Linked DNA regions of Marinoscillum sp. 108. The protein of the gene in region 1 binds, or shares a complex with, the protein of each later gene. Links are inferred from orthologs where the notes say so. Each region holds a gene or a part of one and is shown on either strand. Other genes may lie near its edges. The genes, in order: trxA and trxB.

Region 1 (8,869 bases):
GTGAATGTCGGCAATATTTATCAACTCGTATCGAATTTTGATACCGAACTGATCAAAGATGACGGCCACATACTTTTCTATGATGTCATTGAGTTTGGCCTCTACTGCAGCAGGGTCGGCTCCTTCGTTGAGTAATACATAGGTGTATATCCCAAATCCGCCCCAGTTTTGAGAATTGTTTCGATCTGCGGTGCTTGCCGAAATCATGGCATTAGGCCGAATGTGGGAATTTTTGGGTACATCAGCGAATACCCCGGTAATCTCCAGACTGTTGCGATCTGTTTTGAGCAGTTGTCCTATGGGGTTTTCTCCCTTAAAGATTTTATCGGCCATGCTCTGGCTGATCACTATGGAGTTGGGGCCCTCCAGTGCAGTTTGAGGGTCTCCGGAGGTCAGATTAAAGTCAAAAACATTGAAGACCGTACTGTCCACCATGAAAATGTTTTCTTCATAGTAGCTGATATCGTTTTTCGAAAATCGGGTGCGTCCGTTTCCGATAAACCTCACATATTGTTCCACTTCGGAAAATTCACTTTTCACAGTTCTACCCAATGGAAGTTGGGTCACTGCCCATCTGAAGGCATTATCTGGCTCCTTGATGTCTGAAGAAATCCGGTAGATGCGATCAGCTTTGGTATGTTGCTGATCGAAACTGACCTCATGGTAGAGGTAGAGTACAATGAGAAGGCTGGACACAATACCGATGGTGAGGCCCAGAATGTTAAGAGCGGCGTAGCCCGGTTGCCTCAGTAAATGTCGGAGGGTGATTTTTAGGTAGTTCTTGATCATGACCTTTAGGTTTGGTTGAGTTAACTGAGAGTACCGACCTAAGGATGCGGAAGTTACATGAGTGGCAGTGTCTTTAGCTTTTTTTAACAAAACAGGGCACATTGTGGATAAGACTGTGCAAAAGCCGGGTATAACCAGGGTATAAGCCTATGGAAAACTGGTGGAAAACATTGATAATCAAAACTTTGTGATTGTAAATATTGATGCTACCTTAGAATTACCAAACGAGGGATAGGAAGCTGAAACGTCAGTTTCTTGGCCAGTAGGGCAAAAGTTAGGTGAACGCTAAGGCATCGCTTAGCGTGGCTCGAAGGTCAATTTTGAAGAAAATTTCGGGGTTTCCCTGGAATAAACTTTAGAGGGCATCCGAACAGTAGTTTGGCATTTGATAGGGGCTACGGTGCCTATGAAATGAGAAGGGTAGGTTTCGCAAGAGGCCTGCCCTTTTTGTTTGACTACTCAACTTTCTTCATTCGCCACGGGCGAAAAATGGATTTCCTGTCTTACCTTTCTTCCTGATCATGTGAAAGAGCAAATAGCTCCTTATTTTGGAGTATGTCTGCTCTTGAAACCCTTCAAATTATCAAAGTCATGAGAAAACTTATTTTCACTGTCATAACCTGCCTGAGTGTATTGGTTGTACAGGGTCAGCAGGATTCCATTTTTCAGGCCATGAAGCTCTTTGGGCTGGATTTTACTCAGGAGGAAGTGGATTCACTGCGTGGAGGGTTGGAGGATAACCTTTCGGATTTTCGAAAAATTCGCATGCAACCTCTACCCAACGACCTCCCATATTCGCTGGTGTTCGTGCCCCCTGTAAACCTCGATTATATTTCATCTGAACAGTTGGAGGTGGATTTTCAGCAACCTGGCCAAGTGGAGATGCCCGCCAAAATAGAGGAGTTGGCGTTCTACTCGGTGGCCGAACTTTCAGTGCTACTGCAAACAAGAAAAGTAACCTCACTGGAGCTGACGAAGATGTATCTGAGCAGATTGAAGCGATTTGGGGATACCCTGCAGTGTGTGGTGTCGTTGACTGAAGAACTCGCCATGGAGCAGGCCAAAAAGGCAGACGAGGAAATAGCAGCAGGAAGGTACAGAGGCCCATTGCACGGCATTCCCTATGGAGTGAAGGATTTATTGGCGGTAAAAGGGTATAAAACCACTTGGGGAGCTATGCCTTTTAAAGATCAGGAAATCAACTATACTGCCACAGTGGTGGAGAAGTTGGAAGCAGCTGGCGCGGTGCTGGTAGCCAAGCTCACTCTGGGCGCATTGGCCTGGGGAGATGTGTGGTATGGTGGTGTCACCAAAAATCCATGGAATCTGGAGCAGGGCAGTAGTGGCTCATCCGCTGGTCCGGCTTCTGCCGTGGCTGCCGGTCTGGTGCCTTTTGCCATCGGCAGTGAAACGTGGGGATCTATCGTGTCACCATCCAACAGATGTGGGATCATGGGATTGCGACCAACCTTTGGTCGGGTGAGCAAATATGGTGCGATGGCACTGAGCTGGAGCATGGATAAGCTCGGGCCCATGTGCAGGGATGCTACGGATCTGGCCCTGGTTTTTGATGCCATCAGGGGATCAGATGGCAAGGACCTGGAAGTGCTAAAGGACTACCCATTCAATTATGAGTATGATGTGTACAAGGTAAAAAACCTTAGAGTGGGCTATTTGAAAGGGCTTTTTGAAGCCTCCGATTACAACAAAAGTAATGATAGTACTACATTGGCTCTGCTCAGGAATCAGGGACTGAAAATGATCGAAAAGGAGCTACCTACAGAGATCCCCACAAGCGCCCTCGGATTCATCCTCTCGGCAGAGGCTGCCGCGGCTTTCGATGAGCTTACCCGGAGCAATCAGGATGATGAACTTACCCGGCAGATCATCAATGCCTGGCCAAATGTCTTTAGGAGTGCCCGGTTCATCCCTGCCGTAGAGTACATACAAGCCAATAGATTACGCTATTTACTGGTTCAGCAATTCAATGAGATGATGGCCGATATCGATGTGCTGATTGCTCCGAGTTTTGGCGGTGATCAGCTCCTGATGACCAACCTGACGGGGCATCCGTGTGTAGTGCTGCCTAATGGATCTTATGAAGCTGGAAGTTCGGGAACAATTACTTTGATAGGAAATCACTTTGATGAAGCAAGTATCCTTTCTTTTGCCAGATATTTGCAAGCACTTACACCTTTCGAAGACGAACACCCACAAATGTTTACCCCATGAAGGAACAAACTGATGATATGGCCCGATCACTCCGTGTGATCAAGAATATTTTAGTGGTTTTTTTGGCCATTGTAATTCTTTATTTGCTCAAAATGTTGAGTAATCTATTTGTGCCACTGGCATTTGCATTGTTTTTTGCCATTCTGCTGCAGCCGCTGGTGAGTCTTTTCAAGCGAAAGTTTTCACTGAATGTGAGCGTGGTTTTGACTACCATTTTTTCAGTAATTGCTTTTTTACTCATCGGATTTCTGTTTTACAATGCGGTGAGCGCATTTGTCAGCAATAGGGATGATATCCTGGCAGGAGTGACCGCCGAACTTAAACCTATGATTGATCGGGTGACCTCTCTCATGGGCAGTGAGCTGAAGGAAGACGAACTAAAAGAATACCTCTCCAGAGTAGTACCTACAGATCAGGTATTATCACTTTCAGGATCTTTTCTCAATACGCTGAGTGGGTTTGCAACGGAGCTTCTCATGACCATTCTTTATTTCGCGGGGCTACTGGGAGCCATTGCCCAATACGAAAAGGTGATTAACTATATCATGGGCAAAAATGGAGCAGGAGAGGAATCTTCCGCATCGGATACTTTTCGGAGAGTCAAAGATTCGATTAGTATTTATATCAAAGTGAAAACCGTGGTGAGCCTGATGACAGGCCTGGGTATAGGGCTTATTAGCTGGGCTTTTGGTATACAGTATGCTTTACTCTGGGGTATTTTAGGTTTTGTGCTCAACTATATTCCTTATGTGGGATCCCTCATTGCCATCGTGCCCCCGTTGATTATTGGGGGACTGACGGCCACCAGTATTTCCGAGGTGTTCTTTCTGTTTTTAGCGCTGGAAGGCGTACAAATCGTTATGGGCAGCATCGTAGAGCCCAAAATGACGGGAGACTCACTCTCCATCAATACTGTGACTATTTTATTTAGCCTGGTTTTTTGGGCCTTTATGTGGGGAACAGCAGGCATGTTGCTGTCTGTTCCACTGACCTTCCTGATCAAAGTGATCCTTGAACATGTATCGGACGCAGGTTTTTTGGTGAGATTAATGGAGAAGAAATCGGGCGAGCAATTTCGTGATTAACTTTTTTTAATAATTTAGGTAACGGTCTGGTATGCTCTTTGCGGGAGTTAGGTTTTTTCACCTCCTAAAAACCCGTATATGAGCCCTTTTCGAGCCAAAAAAAATACTGCTGCGTTTGTTCTTGTTTTTTCATGTGCCCTCACTTATTCTCAAAGCTCCCTTGAAATGGGAAACCGAATTTTGGGAGGAGGAATCTCTATCAACTTTTCAGAAACGGAAAGTAATAATCCTGAAAACGTGATAGGATCCTTCTATGGTGATGAATATTCAAATCAATCCAGCAACTTCTTCATTTCACCCTACTATGCCCGCTTTTTCAAGGATTATGTGATGGTGGGTATTGATATGGAGCTTGGATCAGCCAATCATAGTCAGCAAAGCCAATATTATAACCGAAATTATGAAAACAATAGCAGTAGCGTGAGCTTTGGTTTTGGAACCTTCCTGAAATATTATTTTCCTATCCATGGTGATTTTGGTGCCTATGTGCAGCCTGGAATGGGCTATTTGAGGACAATTCAGAAGAACTCTTACCATCATTATGATACCCTGGGAGGAGAATCCTATGCTAGGGGGAGGAATGAAATCCGGACCAATGCCATTCACATGGATATGAAGATGGGGCTGTATTATTTCATTTTTGATCAGCTCTCTATAGAGACCAATCTGGCTCAGGTGGTCATGAGTGCCAGTCAGGGAAAAAGGAGGGAAGAGGATCAGCAAAATGGAGAGATATCAGAGGGGGAAGAGCGAGGTAGTCGACTCAATCTGAGATGGGCCAACAAGATATCTTTTGACCAACTTTTCACTCTCAACTATTATTTTTGAAGGAATTGAGGACATAAAAAAACCGGCCCAGGCCGGTTTTTTGAAGCTTTTCTATAAAGTGGAATTAAGCCAGTTGCTTATCCAGCTTTTCGCTCAGTGCAGTTTTCGGAACCGCTCCGATTTGCTTGTCCACGATCTCACCGTTCTTGAATACCAAAAGGGTAGGGATAGAGCGAATGCCAAACTTTGCAGAAATCTCAGGGTTTGAGTCCACGTCTACTTTGCCAATCACAGCTTTGCCTTCATAGTCAGCAGCCAACTCTTCCACTACAGGGGCGATCATTTTACAAGGTCCGCACCATTCCGCCCAGAAATCCACAAGTACGGGTTTATCGGTATTGATTATTTCTTCGAAATTTTGATCAGTTAATTCTAATGGATGTGCCATTTTTATATCAGTTAATAATTATAATTCAAGTTGATAACGGCAAAGATATGCTTTTTGTTGATCCACTTTTTATTTAAGTATTCATTTGTTGTCTCTCGGACAATAGGGATAAAGATCAGCTGGTCAGCACCCGGTAGCTGATGTCTTCCAGCCTGTCCAGCTCCTTGATGAGGTCGTCATTGATGTCCACAGATATTTTCCTGCTCATCATCTCCAGATTGATCATTCGCTCCTCAAAAGCACCCATGATATTGAGCTTGAATACGTTGTTTCCGGGATATTTCTGGCCATAGCGCTCCAGCTCTCCGATGAGTGCCGGACTCACATCGGATAACCGCATTTGCAGTTCTATCCCTTTGGCCATGCGCTCACGAATATCGCTGAGTGGCTCCATGCTGGTGATTTTAAACTCCAGATCGGTGCCGCTCCATCTGTTTTGCACAATTCCCGTCATGTAGATGAACCAACCCTTCTCCAGGTATGCCTTGAAATCCAGGTAGCTGGGCGAGAATAGAAAAAACTCATGGCTGTCTGAGTAGCCAGTGATTTTGAAGCGCCCATAGGGCTTCCCTTTTTTGGTGGTGAGATGTGCCACTTCAGTGATCATACCCCCTAATTTGATCTCTTTACCCTGAAGCTTCTCCAGGTCCACCAGGTCGCTGAGTTTGGTGTTGGTGAAGTATTTCATCTCAAACTTGTACTGATCCAATGGGTGCCCCGAGATGTAGAGGCCCACCATTTCCTGCTCTATGTTGAGCTTTTCTATTTCTCCATAGGGCTCTATTTTGCCAATGCGCGGGCGCATCACTACATTGGACTCACTGCCTCCCCCAAACAGGGAAGCCTGCGCACTGTCCTCTTCCTGCTGAAGTTTATTGGCGTAGCGAATGGCCTTTTCGATCAGACTGGCCCCTTCTTCATCAGGCTCCACGTACTGTCGTCTATGAAACTCATCGAAACAGTCGAATCCTCCGGCTTTAGCCAGACTTTCGAATGATTTTTTATTCACAGCTCTGAGGTTTACCCTCGAGGCAAAATCAAACAGATCACTGAATGGGCCATTGGCATCTCGTTCTTCAATAATTGCCAGCACGGCAGATTCACCAGTACCTTTGATGGCTCCCAGTCCAAAGCGGATTTCGCCGGCGGCATTCACTTCAAAGTTGAGGCCTGACTCATTCACGTGAGGTCCCAACACTTTGATGCCCTGATTACGGCATTCTTCCATGAAGAAGCTCACTTTTTCAATGTTGCTTTGGTTATGCGTGAGCACAGAGGCCATGTATTCAGCCGGATAGTTGGCTTTGAGGTAACCGGTCTGATAAGCCACCACAGAGTAGCAGGTACTGTGTGATTTATTGAAGGCATAGGCTGCAAAGGCTTCCCAGTCTTTCCAGATTTTCTCCAGTTTGTCTTCTGGGTGTCCTTTTTCCTTGGCTTGCCCGATAAATTGGGGTTTCATCTTATCGAGCACCTGCTTTTGCTTCTTACCCATCGCCTTACGCAAAACGTCAGCTTCACCTTTGGTGAAGCCGGCCAGCTTTTGCGAGAGCAGCATTACTTGCTCCTGATAAACTGTGATTCCGTAGGTTTCAGCCAGGTATTCCTCCATGTCTGGCACATCATACTGAATCTTGGAGCGGCCATGTTTTCGGTCGATGAACTCCGGGATGTATTCCATAGGTCCCGGACGATATAGGGCGTTCATGGCAATAAGGTCTTCCAGTTTATCGGGTTTTAGCGCCCGCAGGTGCTTCTGCATGCCCGGAGATTCAAACTGGAATGTTCCGTTGGTTTCACCTTTTTGATAGAGTTCGTAGGTTTTAGGATCATCGAGTGGAATTTCATCTATATCGATGACTATGCCGTGCCGTTTTTTTACATTCTCTATTGCTGTTTTAATAATAGAAAGTGTTTTCAGACCCAAAAAGTCCATTTTCAGCATTCCGGCAGATTCTACCACGCTGTTGTCAAACTGTGTGACAAGAAGGCTAGAGTCCTTGGATTTGGCGAGCGGTACGAAATTGGTCATATCATCTGGTGTGATGATAATCCCGCAGGCATGTACCCCGGTGTTTCTGAGTGAACCTTCCAGAATTACCGCCTGGTTCAGCACCTGAGAGGGGAGGTCTTTGCCTCTCCGCATTCGCTCGAGCTCGGGTACCTCGCCCCAGATTTTGGAGAATTTGGCCCCTGGTTTTTCGGGTACCAGCTTGGCGATGGAGTCTGTTTCCGGCAGTGGTAGCTCCATGACTCGCCCTGCATCCCTTATGGCTGACTTTGGCGCCATGGTACCGTAGGTGATGATCTGAGCCACCTGGGTGAACCCGTATTTTTTCACCACATAGTCTATAACCTTTTCCCGTCCTTCATTGTCAAAGTCAATATCAATATCGGGAAGTGATACCCTGTCTGGATTCAGGAAACGCTCAAACAGGAGATCGTACGCAATGGGGTCTACATTGGTGATTCCTATACAGTAGGCCACCGCAGATCCTGCGGCAGAGCCTCTTCCGGGACCTACCGCCACGCCCATTTCGCGGGCCTTGCTGGTGAAATCCTGCACAATCAGGAAGTACCCGGGATAGCCCGTGTTTTCGATGGTGGCCAGCTCAAAATCCAGCCTTTCCTTGATCTCTTCGGTGATTTCTTTGTAGCGTTTTTTTGCGCCAATATAGGTGAGGTGCCTGAGGTAAGCATTTTCTCCACGTTTACCTCCATCAACCTCATCTTCAGGGTTTTTAAATTCCTCCGGGATATCAAAAGCTGGAAGGAGCACATCACGTTCCAGCTTGAACTCCTCTACTTTGCCGATGAGCTCCGCAATGTTCTCAATGGCCTCAGGCAGGTCAGTAAATGCAGCCTTCATTTCCTCCTGGCCCTTGAAGTAATACTTTGAGTTTTTTAGCCCGGGACGGAAACCCCTTCCACGGCCGATGGGCGTACTCTGCTTCTCATTTTCTTTGATACAAATAAGTACATCGTGGGCCTTAGAGTCCTCTTCATCAAGGTAGAAGAGTTCATTAGCCGCGATCATCTTTACATTGTACTTTCTGGCAAAACCGATGAGCACATCATTGAGGTGATTTTCCTCATCCAGTCCGTGTCGGTTGATTTCCAGATAGAAATCATCTCCGAACAGGTCCAGCCACCACTGTAAGGCTTCTTCTGCCTGGTGCTCACCTACGTTCAGGATCAGGTGGGGGATCTCGCCGTAGAGCCCGCCACTGGTAGCGATCACCCCTTCGCGGTATTTTTTGATCAGTTCTTTGTCCACCCTGGGGTAGAGTCCATAGAGCCCTTCTATGTAGGCATAGGAGCTTAGCTTAACCAGGTTTTCGTAGCCTTTTTTATTTTTGGCCATCAGCACCTGCTGAAAACGCCGATCGGGATTGTCTTTGGTGAACTGAAGCTTTAATCGCTCTTCGGCCACAAAAAACTCACACCCCACAATGGGTTTAACGCCCGCATTGAGTGCCGCTCTCACAAATTTGAAAGCTCCGAACATGTTGCCCAGGTCAGTAATGGCCACCGCCGGCATGTCAAA
Region 2 (8,900 bases), on another replicon or contig:
CCTCCTTACATCGATGTACACCTCCAACACTCGAAGTAGCAGTATTGATCATAGTGAATGAATCAGAGAACGCTTCTCTGGAAATTCAGCAAAAAAACCAGGCGTGCCTACTGGCCATACAGCAAGTCATCCCCACCTTTCAACAGCATGTATTGCATGTGAAACTCCCCCCAAAAAAAGCTGGGGTGGGTTTGGCGCGAAAAATCGGGATGGACGAAGCGGTCAGGATATTTGAAGATCGTCAGGTGGATGGAATCATCGTCTGCTACGATGCAGACTGCCACTGCGATGATAACTACCTTCAGGCCATAGAGCATTTCTATCAGGACCCTCAAAACAATCTCGGGCTTGTTCATTACGAACATGAGCTCCACGGCACCAATCATGAGGCCATTCTCAACTATGAACTGTATCTCCGCTACTATACCAATGCACTAAGGGTATGCGGGTATCCTTATGCGCTTCAGACACTCGGATCATGTATTACGGTGAGATCCTCTGCCTACCAGAAGCAAGGCGGAATGAACACCCGAAAGGCCGGTGAAGACTTCTATTTTATCCATAAGACCATTCCCCTCAAAGGAATTGGCGAAATCAACCAAACCACGATCTACCCCTCTGACAGGGTATCTGATCGGGTGCCCTTTGGCACCGGACATGTCATTGGTAAATACCTGGAAGATGAAGCCGATGACTACTCCGTCTATCACCCCGATATATTTGAACAGCTTAGACCTATAAACAAGGATCTAAAAGACCTTTACATCACACGAATATTCGATATTTCAGAGGTTTCTCCCTGCCTAAGGGCTTTCTATCTTGAAAACAATTTCGAAGAAGCATTATACCAAATCCTTGATCAGTCTGGCAGCTACAGCAACTTTCTGGATAGGTATTATCAATGGTGGGATGCCTTCAGAGTCCTTAAGTATGTCCACTTTGCCCGAGATCACTTTTACGCCAGTGTCCCCTTGCATTCTGCTATGCAGTGGCTCTCGTTACAGCTTCCTGAGCTTCTGCTAGCAGAAAAAGATCAGCTGGCCCAGCTCCTGAGAATGCGTGAGTATGACAGGGCAAATACCTTTTACATCAGGTGATAGAGGTCTTTCACTCCAAGGGACTGTTTCGTCATAAAGCCCTCTGCATATTTCACACCTATGCGGTGACCATATTCCAAAGCTCTCGCTTCGATCATCTGCATAAACTCTGGTTTTGAAATGTAGGTCTGGGGTTCCTGACTATTAGGGTCAAAAAACTGCGACTTATAGGCCCGAACTGCCTCCATTTTGAGTTCTTGCGCATCCGAAATATCCACCAGAAAATCGGGTGTCAAGGAGACGCTCTGTACACAAAAATAGGTCTTCTTTGGCCTCCAGGCCTTCTGTGGGTTTCCTTCCGCATCCAGGGTTTCTACCTTCTTCAATCCCGCTTTGAAACAGGCCTCTTCTACCATGGTCGCTGCGCGTCCGTGATCCGGGTGGCGGTCATAGAGCGCGTTGGTCAGCACGATATCCGGTTGAAATTCTCTGATTTTCTGAACGATCTTCAGCTGATGCTCAGTATCGTTGGTGAAGAAAGAGTCTGCAAATCCAAGATTCTCGCGTACAGAGACTTTCATGATTTCACCTGCTCTTTTGGCCTCTTGAAGTCGCTGCTCGGCAGTACCTCTGGTGCCCATTTCTCCCTGGGTAAGGTCTATAATGCCGGTAGTAAAGCCCCGCATCTGATGAACGATAAGTGTGCCGGCGCAGCACAGTTCCACATCATCAGGATGAGCAGCAAAGGCTAGTATATTTATCTTCATAACAAAAAAAGTCCCGACATAGTCGGGACCATATGGTTAATTCTATCTTAAAAAATTACAATGCCGCTTCCTGAAGCTCTACCTCTTTCTCAGCGATAAACTTCTCTGCATCCAATGCGCCCATACATCCGCTACCAGCTGCAGTCACTGCCTGTCTGTAAATCTTGTCCTGGGCATCACCTGTGGCAAATACTCCAGGAATATTAGTCTTGGACGTACCCGGGATGGTTTTAATATACCCTGCACTATCCATGTCCAGAAATTCTTTGAAAACATCTGTATTAGGTTTGTGACCAATGGCCACGAAGAAGCCTTGTACCTCAATCTCTCTTTTCTCTCCTGTCACAGTGTCCTTGATACGCAGGCCTGTTACTTCTTCTTCTCCCAAAACCTCATCGGTTTCAGAGTTCCAGAGCACTTCTATGTTTGGCGCGTTCAGCACACGTTGCTGCATGATTTTACTGGCGCGCATCTCATCTCTTCTCACCAGCATGTATACCTTATTTACCAGCTTCGACAGGTAAGTAGCTTCCTCAGCGGCAGTATCCCCACCACCCACGATGGCTACATCCTGACCTCTAAAAAAGAATCCATCACATACCGCACAGGCAGAAACACCTCTTCCATTCAATCGCTGCTCACTCTCCAGTCCCAACCACTTGGCAGATGCTCCGGTAGAAATGATCACTGCCTCCGCTTCGATCTCTGTCTTGTTATCCACGGTAACACTGTGTGGCCATCCTGAAAAGTCCACCGCCGTGATCATGCCGCTGCGGATGTCTGTCCCAAAGCGTTCGGCTTGCTTTTGAAAATCCACCATCATCTGTGGCCCCATGATTCCCTCAGGATATCCAGGGTAGTTTTCCACGTCAGTGGTGATGGTCAGTTGACCGCCAGGTTGACCGCCCTGGTAAAGCACGGGCTTCATACCCGCACGTGCTGCATAAATCGCAGCTGTAAAACCTGCAGGACCGGAACCTATGATCAATACTTTTACTCTTTCTTTAGTCATTTTTACGAATATGTTTCAATTTTCTATTACAACGACGATGCAAAGTTATTGTAACAAAGAAAACGCCATAATGTAACGAAATGTCATTTTGGCTACTATCCAAGAAAAGTTTTCAATGACCTACTTCTCGAAGCGTGACGTAATCTTCTTATTGCTTTTTCTTTAATCTGTCTCACACGCTCCCGGGTGAGGTTAAACCTCTCCCCGATTTCCTCCAGGGTAAGCGCATGCTGTTCATTGAGTCCAAAGTAAAAAGCCACCACATCCGCCTCACGCTGAGTAAGGGTGGATAAAGCCCGCTGTATTTCTCTTCTCAATGAATCGGTCAGTAAGCTACTGTCGGGAGTATCCTCGCCCACATCCTCCAGCACATCCAGTAAACTGCTCTCTTCACCATTGGCAAAGGGCGCATCCATAGAAATGTGCCTTCCGGAAATTTTCATGGTGTCCAGCACTTCACCTTCTGTCATCTCCAACACTTCTGCCATTTCGTCAGCTGAAGGTTCTCTTTCAAACTTTTGTTCCAGAAATGAAAAGGTCTTGGAGATTTTATTGAGTGAACCTACCCTATTGAGTGGTAGCCTGACGATCCTGGACTGCTCAGCAAGGGCTTGCAAAATGGATTGTCTGATCCACCAAACGGCATAGGAGATGAACTTAAAGCCTCTGGTCTCATCGAAGCGCTGAGCAGCTTTGATCAGACCGAGGTTTCCCTCATTGATCAAATCCCCCAGTGTAAGTCCTTGATTTTGATATTGCTTAGCCACAGACACAACAAAACGTAGATTGGCTTTGGTAAGCCTCTCCAGCGCCAGCTGGTCGCCTTCTTTTATTTTCTTGGCTAGTATTACTTCCTCATCGGCGGTGATTAACTCTACTCTTCCGATTTCCTGCAAATACTTATCGAGAGATTGACTCTCCCGATTCGTAATTTGCTTGCTAATTTTCAGTTGTCTCATTTGGCGGTGTTAATTAAGCTGCACAAGATGTGCAGCCAGTATTATCACCACTAAATTTAATCAGCTTTCTCTTTTCTTTCCGGCTTAGGTAGTAAAACTTTTCTTGACAACCGATATTTACCGGTTTTCTTGTCGATCTCGATGAGTTTCACTTTGATCTCTTCACCTACTTCCAGAACGTCCTCTACATTATCTACCCGATCCCACTTGATCTCTGAAATATGTAGCAAGCCGTCTTTGCCAGGCAATACCTCAACGAAAGCACCAAATGGCATGATGGCTTTTACTTTACCTTCATAGATCTCTCCCACTTCAGGCACCTGTACGATGGCCTTGATGCGTGACAGAGCGTTGTCCAAGGCTCCTTTGTCTGCAGCGAATACACTCACAAGGCCTCCCTTGTCAGTTTCTTCAATATTTACAGTAGCACCAGATTCTCTCTGGATTTCCTGAATAATCTTTCCGCCAGGTCCGATCACTGCACCGATCATATCGCGCTCGATCACCAACTGTACCAGACGCGGTGCGTTTTCTTTCATTTCGGCTCTAGGCTCAGAAATGGTTTTCTTCATTTCGTTCAGAATATGAAGACGACCTCTGTTGGCCTGAGAAAGTGCTTCTTTCAACACATCATATGACAATCCGTCAATCTTGATGTCCATCTGACAAGCTGTGATTCCTTTTTCTGTTCCGGTCACTTTGAAGTCCATGTCACCAAGGTGATCTTCGTCTCCAAGAATATCAGAAAGTACTGCATACCTTCCTGTAGCGCTATCAGAGATCATTCCCATGGCGATACCTGAAACAGGGCTCTTGATCTTAATACCGGCGTCCATCAAGGCCAATGCTCCCGCACAAACGGTAGCCATAGACGATGATCCGTTTGACTCCAGAATGTCTGAAACAATACGAATGGTATAAGGATTGTCTTCTGTAGGAATCATCGGTTTCAATGCCCTCATGGCAAGGTTACCGTGACCTACTTCTCTTCTACCCGGTCCTCTGTTGGGTCTTACTTCACCCGTAGAAAAACCTGGGAAATTGTAATGAAGAATAAATTTGTTGTAACCAGAGATCATGGCACCGTCGATCATCTGCTCATCCATTTTGGAACCGAGCGTCACGGTGGTCAATGATTGTGTTTCACCTCTGGTGAAGATAGCCGATCCGTGCGCAGAAGGGAGACAGTCCACTTCACTCCAAATCGGTCTGATCTGATCCAGATCTCTTCCATCCAGACGCTTTTTAGTATCTAGTACGCAGTTTCTTACTGCGTCTTTCTGCACGTCGTGGAAATATTTTTTTACCAGAAAGCTGTTAAGCTCTTCTCTTTCTTCTTCAGTATAGGTGGCCAGGAACGACTCTTTAATCGCATCAAACCCTTCTGATCTTTCTGTTTTGTTGGCAGAACCTTTCTTAGCGATTTCGTAGCAAGCATCATAGCAATGTGCTCTGATCTTGGCTTCCAACTCAGCATCTGAAGGCTCATGATCAAACTCACGCTTCACGGTAGCTCCCACTTCAGCTGCAAGCTCTACTTGTGCCTGACACTGAATCTTAATGGCTTCATGTGCCACCTTGATCCCTTCGAGCATATCCTCTTCGCTCACCTCTTTAGACTCGCCTTCCACCATCATGATGTTATCTGCAGAACCCGCCACAATGAGGTCGAGAGAAGCTTCAGCCATCTGTGCTGGTGTTGGATTCACTAGAAATTCATCACCGAGCTTAATCACCCGTGCTTCTGAGATAGGACCATCGAATGGAATATCTGATACCGCAAGTGCGGCTGAGGCTGCCAAGGCTGCCAGTGCATCCGGCATTACCTCCGGATCTGCGGAGATCAATGAGAGCATTACCTGAGTGTCTGCGTGATAGGTAGATGGGAAAAGAGGTCTTAACGCTCTGTCCACCAAACGACAAATCAACACCTCGTAATCAGAGAGTCTGCTTTCACGCTTCAAAAACCCCCCAGGGATCTTTCCTGCTGCTGCAAATTTTTCCTGATAATCAACTGATAACGGAAGGAAGTCAACGCCCTCTCCCGCTTCTTTTTTGGATACTACTGTGGCGAGGATCATGGCATCACCCATTCTCACCACTACTGAACCGTCAGCTTGTTTGGCCAGGCGGCCTGTTTCGATGGAGATCTCTCTGCCATCTGCCAACGCAAATTTTTTAACCGTGTATTGAGGCTTCATATTTGAATGTTGTTAATAATGATATCCTGGAGCCCCATCTTTTTACTGTTTTCTTTCAGGCGCCGAAGATAAAAAAAGGGAATCCTGAGTTGAATTCCCCCTTAAATAGTGTCTTATAATTACTTTCGGATTTTCAACTCCGCGATAATGCTTCTGTATCGCTCGATATCCTTTTTGTAAAGGTAATCCAGCAATCTCCTTCTCTTACCGACTAGTTTCATCAATCCCAATCGGGTAGAGTGGTCTTGCTTGTTTTGCTTTAGATGCTCGGTGAGGTGGTTGATACGGAAGGTGAAAAGTGCGATCTGACCTTCAGAAGAACCAGTGTCCTCTGTACCTTTTCCGTGTTTAGTGAAGAATTCTTCCTTCTTTTCCTTCGTTAAATACATTATTTGTTGTTCTCTTGTTTGTCTCCTTAAATCAAAGCGCAAATCTAGGGGGCTTTAGGCTGAAAAGCAATAATTACTGCTTAACTTTTCTTGAGCCGCTGTTTTAATTGGTCAAACCATACCAGATAAAAATCTGTATCAAAAAGCTTGGCATCTACTCTGGCTTGTCGTAAAAAGAACAAACCTACCGGCAGGAGAGCCAAATCCGCCACCCAAACCGCCAAAACCGGGTCCATCACCCCTTCTTTGGCAGATTTTTCACAGATAATGCCTATGATGTAATAAATCAGGAAAAAGATAATGGACACAATGACCGGTACACCAAGCCCCCCTTTCTTAATAATAGATCCCAATGGCGCTCCTATCAAAAACATCACCACACAGGCAAATGCCTGACTGTATTTCTTGTATTTTTCTATTACAAATTTTCTGTAGTCACGACTCAGGTTGTCCACCCGGGATGCCACAGAGGACAGGTTGATCTTCACATTCTGAGCCTGATTTCTGGCTGTTTGCAATACATCCGCACTCTTACCCTCCACCTTAGCATTCAGATAGTCCCAACCAAGGGTATCCAGCAGGACTTGCTCCTTTTGGGTAATGGAGCCAGAACCATCCGGACGAGGCTGCTTCCTCTGGATGCCGGTATTGGCTGCAATCAATCCGCCATCCGGCTTCTCCAGTGTCTTGACAGGCTTAGCGCCCATACCCTCTTTGATCATCGGTCGCTTAACCTTAGGCTTGGGCAAGGAATCCTCGGTCATCTCTTTTGGATGATTCCTCTCCACATAGGCTAGCATAGCTGCTTTCATACTATCCGGCTCAGCTTCTGGTGACTCCACAACAGATTCATCATCGGCTTTATCATCTTCCATCGGGCTCCTTACCGACTCTTCCATGACCTGCTGAGCCTTACTCTTTTTGGCTACCTTTTCCATGTTAATCTCTAATGAATCCAGGTGGTAAGAGAAAAAACCCTTGGCATTAGCAAAAAAACCATGCTTGGCCTCATAGATAGAGTAGGCCAGCGAATCCATATCTTCTGTGAGTTCGGCAATGTTCTTCATTTGCCGGTTGTTCTGAAAAAGCTCTTCCTTGGTTCGTTTCAGATCAAATGAAGACAAGTTGAACACCATGTCCATACGTGCGAAATTGGTGCGGTAAAACTGATCGACAGGTTCCCGGGCCTTAGGCTCCTCGCTATAATAATTTCCATTATAAAGCTCCAACTTCAGGTATTTATCATTGTAAATCATGAACATCTTGCTGGAATCTGCCAGAATTACCCGATTGTTTCCGATCCCACTGGTGTGATCATAGATGAGCACATTCTTCATGGTCTTGTTATCCGGAAACTTCTCCTGTGCCTTGATGCTGTAATCGGGTATGCCGTTGTAAAAAACACCTTCTTTGATGTCCAAAGCAGGCTTCTTGTGCTTGATGTCGTAGAGTAGGCTGTAGGCCTTGAGGTTAGCAGCAGGCACTATGTAGTTATTGAACTCGAATGCGGCGAAGGTGAGTACAATGACGAAAAAGAAAATCGGCCGAAGGGCTCTCACCAGTGAAATCCCGGCACTCTTGATCGCTGTGAGTTCAAAATTTTCGCCAAGGTTTCCGAAGGTCATGAGCGAAGACACCAGTACTCCCAATGGAAGGGCCACCTGAAGCATATTCAGGCTAAAGTAGAAAAGCAGCTCTGCAAAGACCTCTGCACCCAGGTCTTTACCAACAAAATCATCGAAGTACTTCATCATGTACTGGATGAGCAGCACGAATGTGGCCACCACAGTAGTGAGGATAAAAGGACCTACAAATGATTTAATGATTAATGTATCTAGCCTGCGCATAAAACCCCGCAAATATGCTTAAGAAAACTCAAAGGGCATACGCATGGTCTGGATAGATAGTTACCCTCCAACAATTTCCTTGAGGTCATTGATGAGGCTCTCATATAGATCATTCACTTCTTCCTGATCTATATCGCTGTAGTCTGTCACCCGAATGAACACTTCCTGTGTCAGCTCATTCATATCGAGTTTGAATTCAACATAAGTGGGGTCATCTTCATCCCCATCCTCTTCTATAAATTCAAAGCGTACATGAGAGTTGGTTCTGCTGGAGACCATCTTCGCTTTGTTTTCATCTCCATCCCACAAAAAAGTATAGATTTTATCCTCATCAATATTCACATCATCTGCAAACCACTGCGCCAGACCAGAAGCCGTGCTGAAGTAAGGATAGAGCATTTTTTTGGATGCGTTAATCGGGTACTCGCCAACAAATTTTTCTTTCGGCATGGATGATTAATTTTTGGATAAGGTAAAAAAAAAATTGAAATCAGCAATATGCTATGATAAAAAAGAAAACTTTTTACATTTGCACTCCTTTTCCAACGGCGAGGTAGCTCAGATGGTTAGAGCGTCGGATTCATAACCCGGAGGTCGGGGGTTCGATTCCCCCCCTCGCTACTCTATTTTCACATACAGAATCACGATAAAAGCTATATACTGATGATCAGTAATATAGCTTTTTATC

The links.
Region 2: the proteins of trxA (region 1) and trxB are in contact, whole or in part, in a crystal structure (PDB 1F6M), measured with the Escherichia coli proteins. The link is inferred for Marinoscillum sp. 108 from one-to-one orthologs.

What each region holds. Positions count from the first base shown.
Region 1 is NZ_LR734808.1:1,785,804-1,794,672, reverse strand. Bases 3,661-6,442 are described here. They hold trxA (thioredoxin), read right to left. Parts: upstream 5,323-6,442; coding sequence 4,999-5,322; downstream 3,661-4,998. Other genes in these bases: dnaE (DNA polymerase III subunit alpha), read right to left, coding at 5,438-6,442; GV030_RS07395 (hypothetical protein), read left to right, coding at 4,272-4,934; GV030_RS07400 (AI-2E family transporter), read left to right, coding at 3,661-4,106. In the rest of the region: GV030_RS07410 (ABC transporter permease), read right to left, coding at 1-789; GV030_RS07405 (amidase), read left to right, coding at 1,381-3,021; more of GV030_RS07400, read left to right, coding at 3,018-3,660; more of dnaE, read right to left, coding at 6,443-8,869. UniProt on the Escherichia coli protein: Participates in various redox reactions through the reversible oxidation of its active center dithiol to a disulfide and catalyzes dithiol-disulfide exchange reactions.
Region 2 is NZ_LR734815.1:94,952-103,851, forward strand. The notes cover bases 839-3,651. They hold trxB (thioredoxin-disulfide reductase), read right to left. Parts: upstream 2,817-3,651; coding sequence 1,860-2,816; downstream 839-1,859. Other genes in these bases: GV030_RS16835 (glycosyltransferase family 2 protein), read left to right, coding at 839-1,097; bshB1 (bacillithiol biosynthesis deacetylase BshB1), read right to left, coding at 1,085-1,804; GV030_RS16850 (RNA polymerase sigma factor RpoD/SigA), read right to left, coding at 2,912-3,651. In the rest of the region: more of GV030_RS16835, read left to right, coding at 1-838; more of GV030_RS16850, read right to left, coding at 3,652-3,775; pnp (polyribonucleotide nucleotidyltransferase), read right to left, coding at 3,832-5,976; rpsO (30S ribosomal protein S15), read right to left, coding at 6,096-6,365; GV030_RS16865 (LptF/LptG family permease), read right to left, coding at 6,446-8,212; GV030_RS16870 (START-like domain-containing protein), read right to left, coding at 8,273-8,662.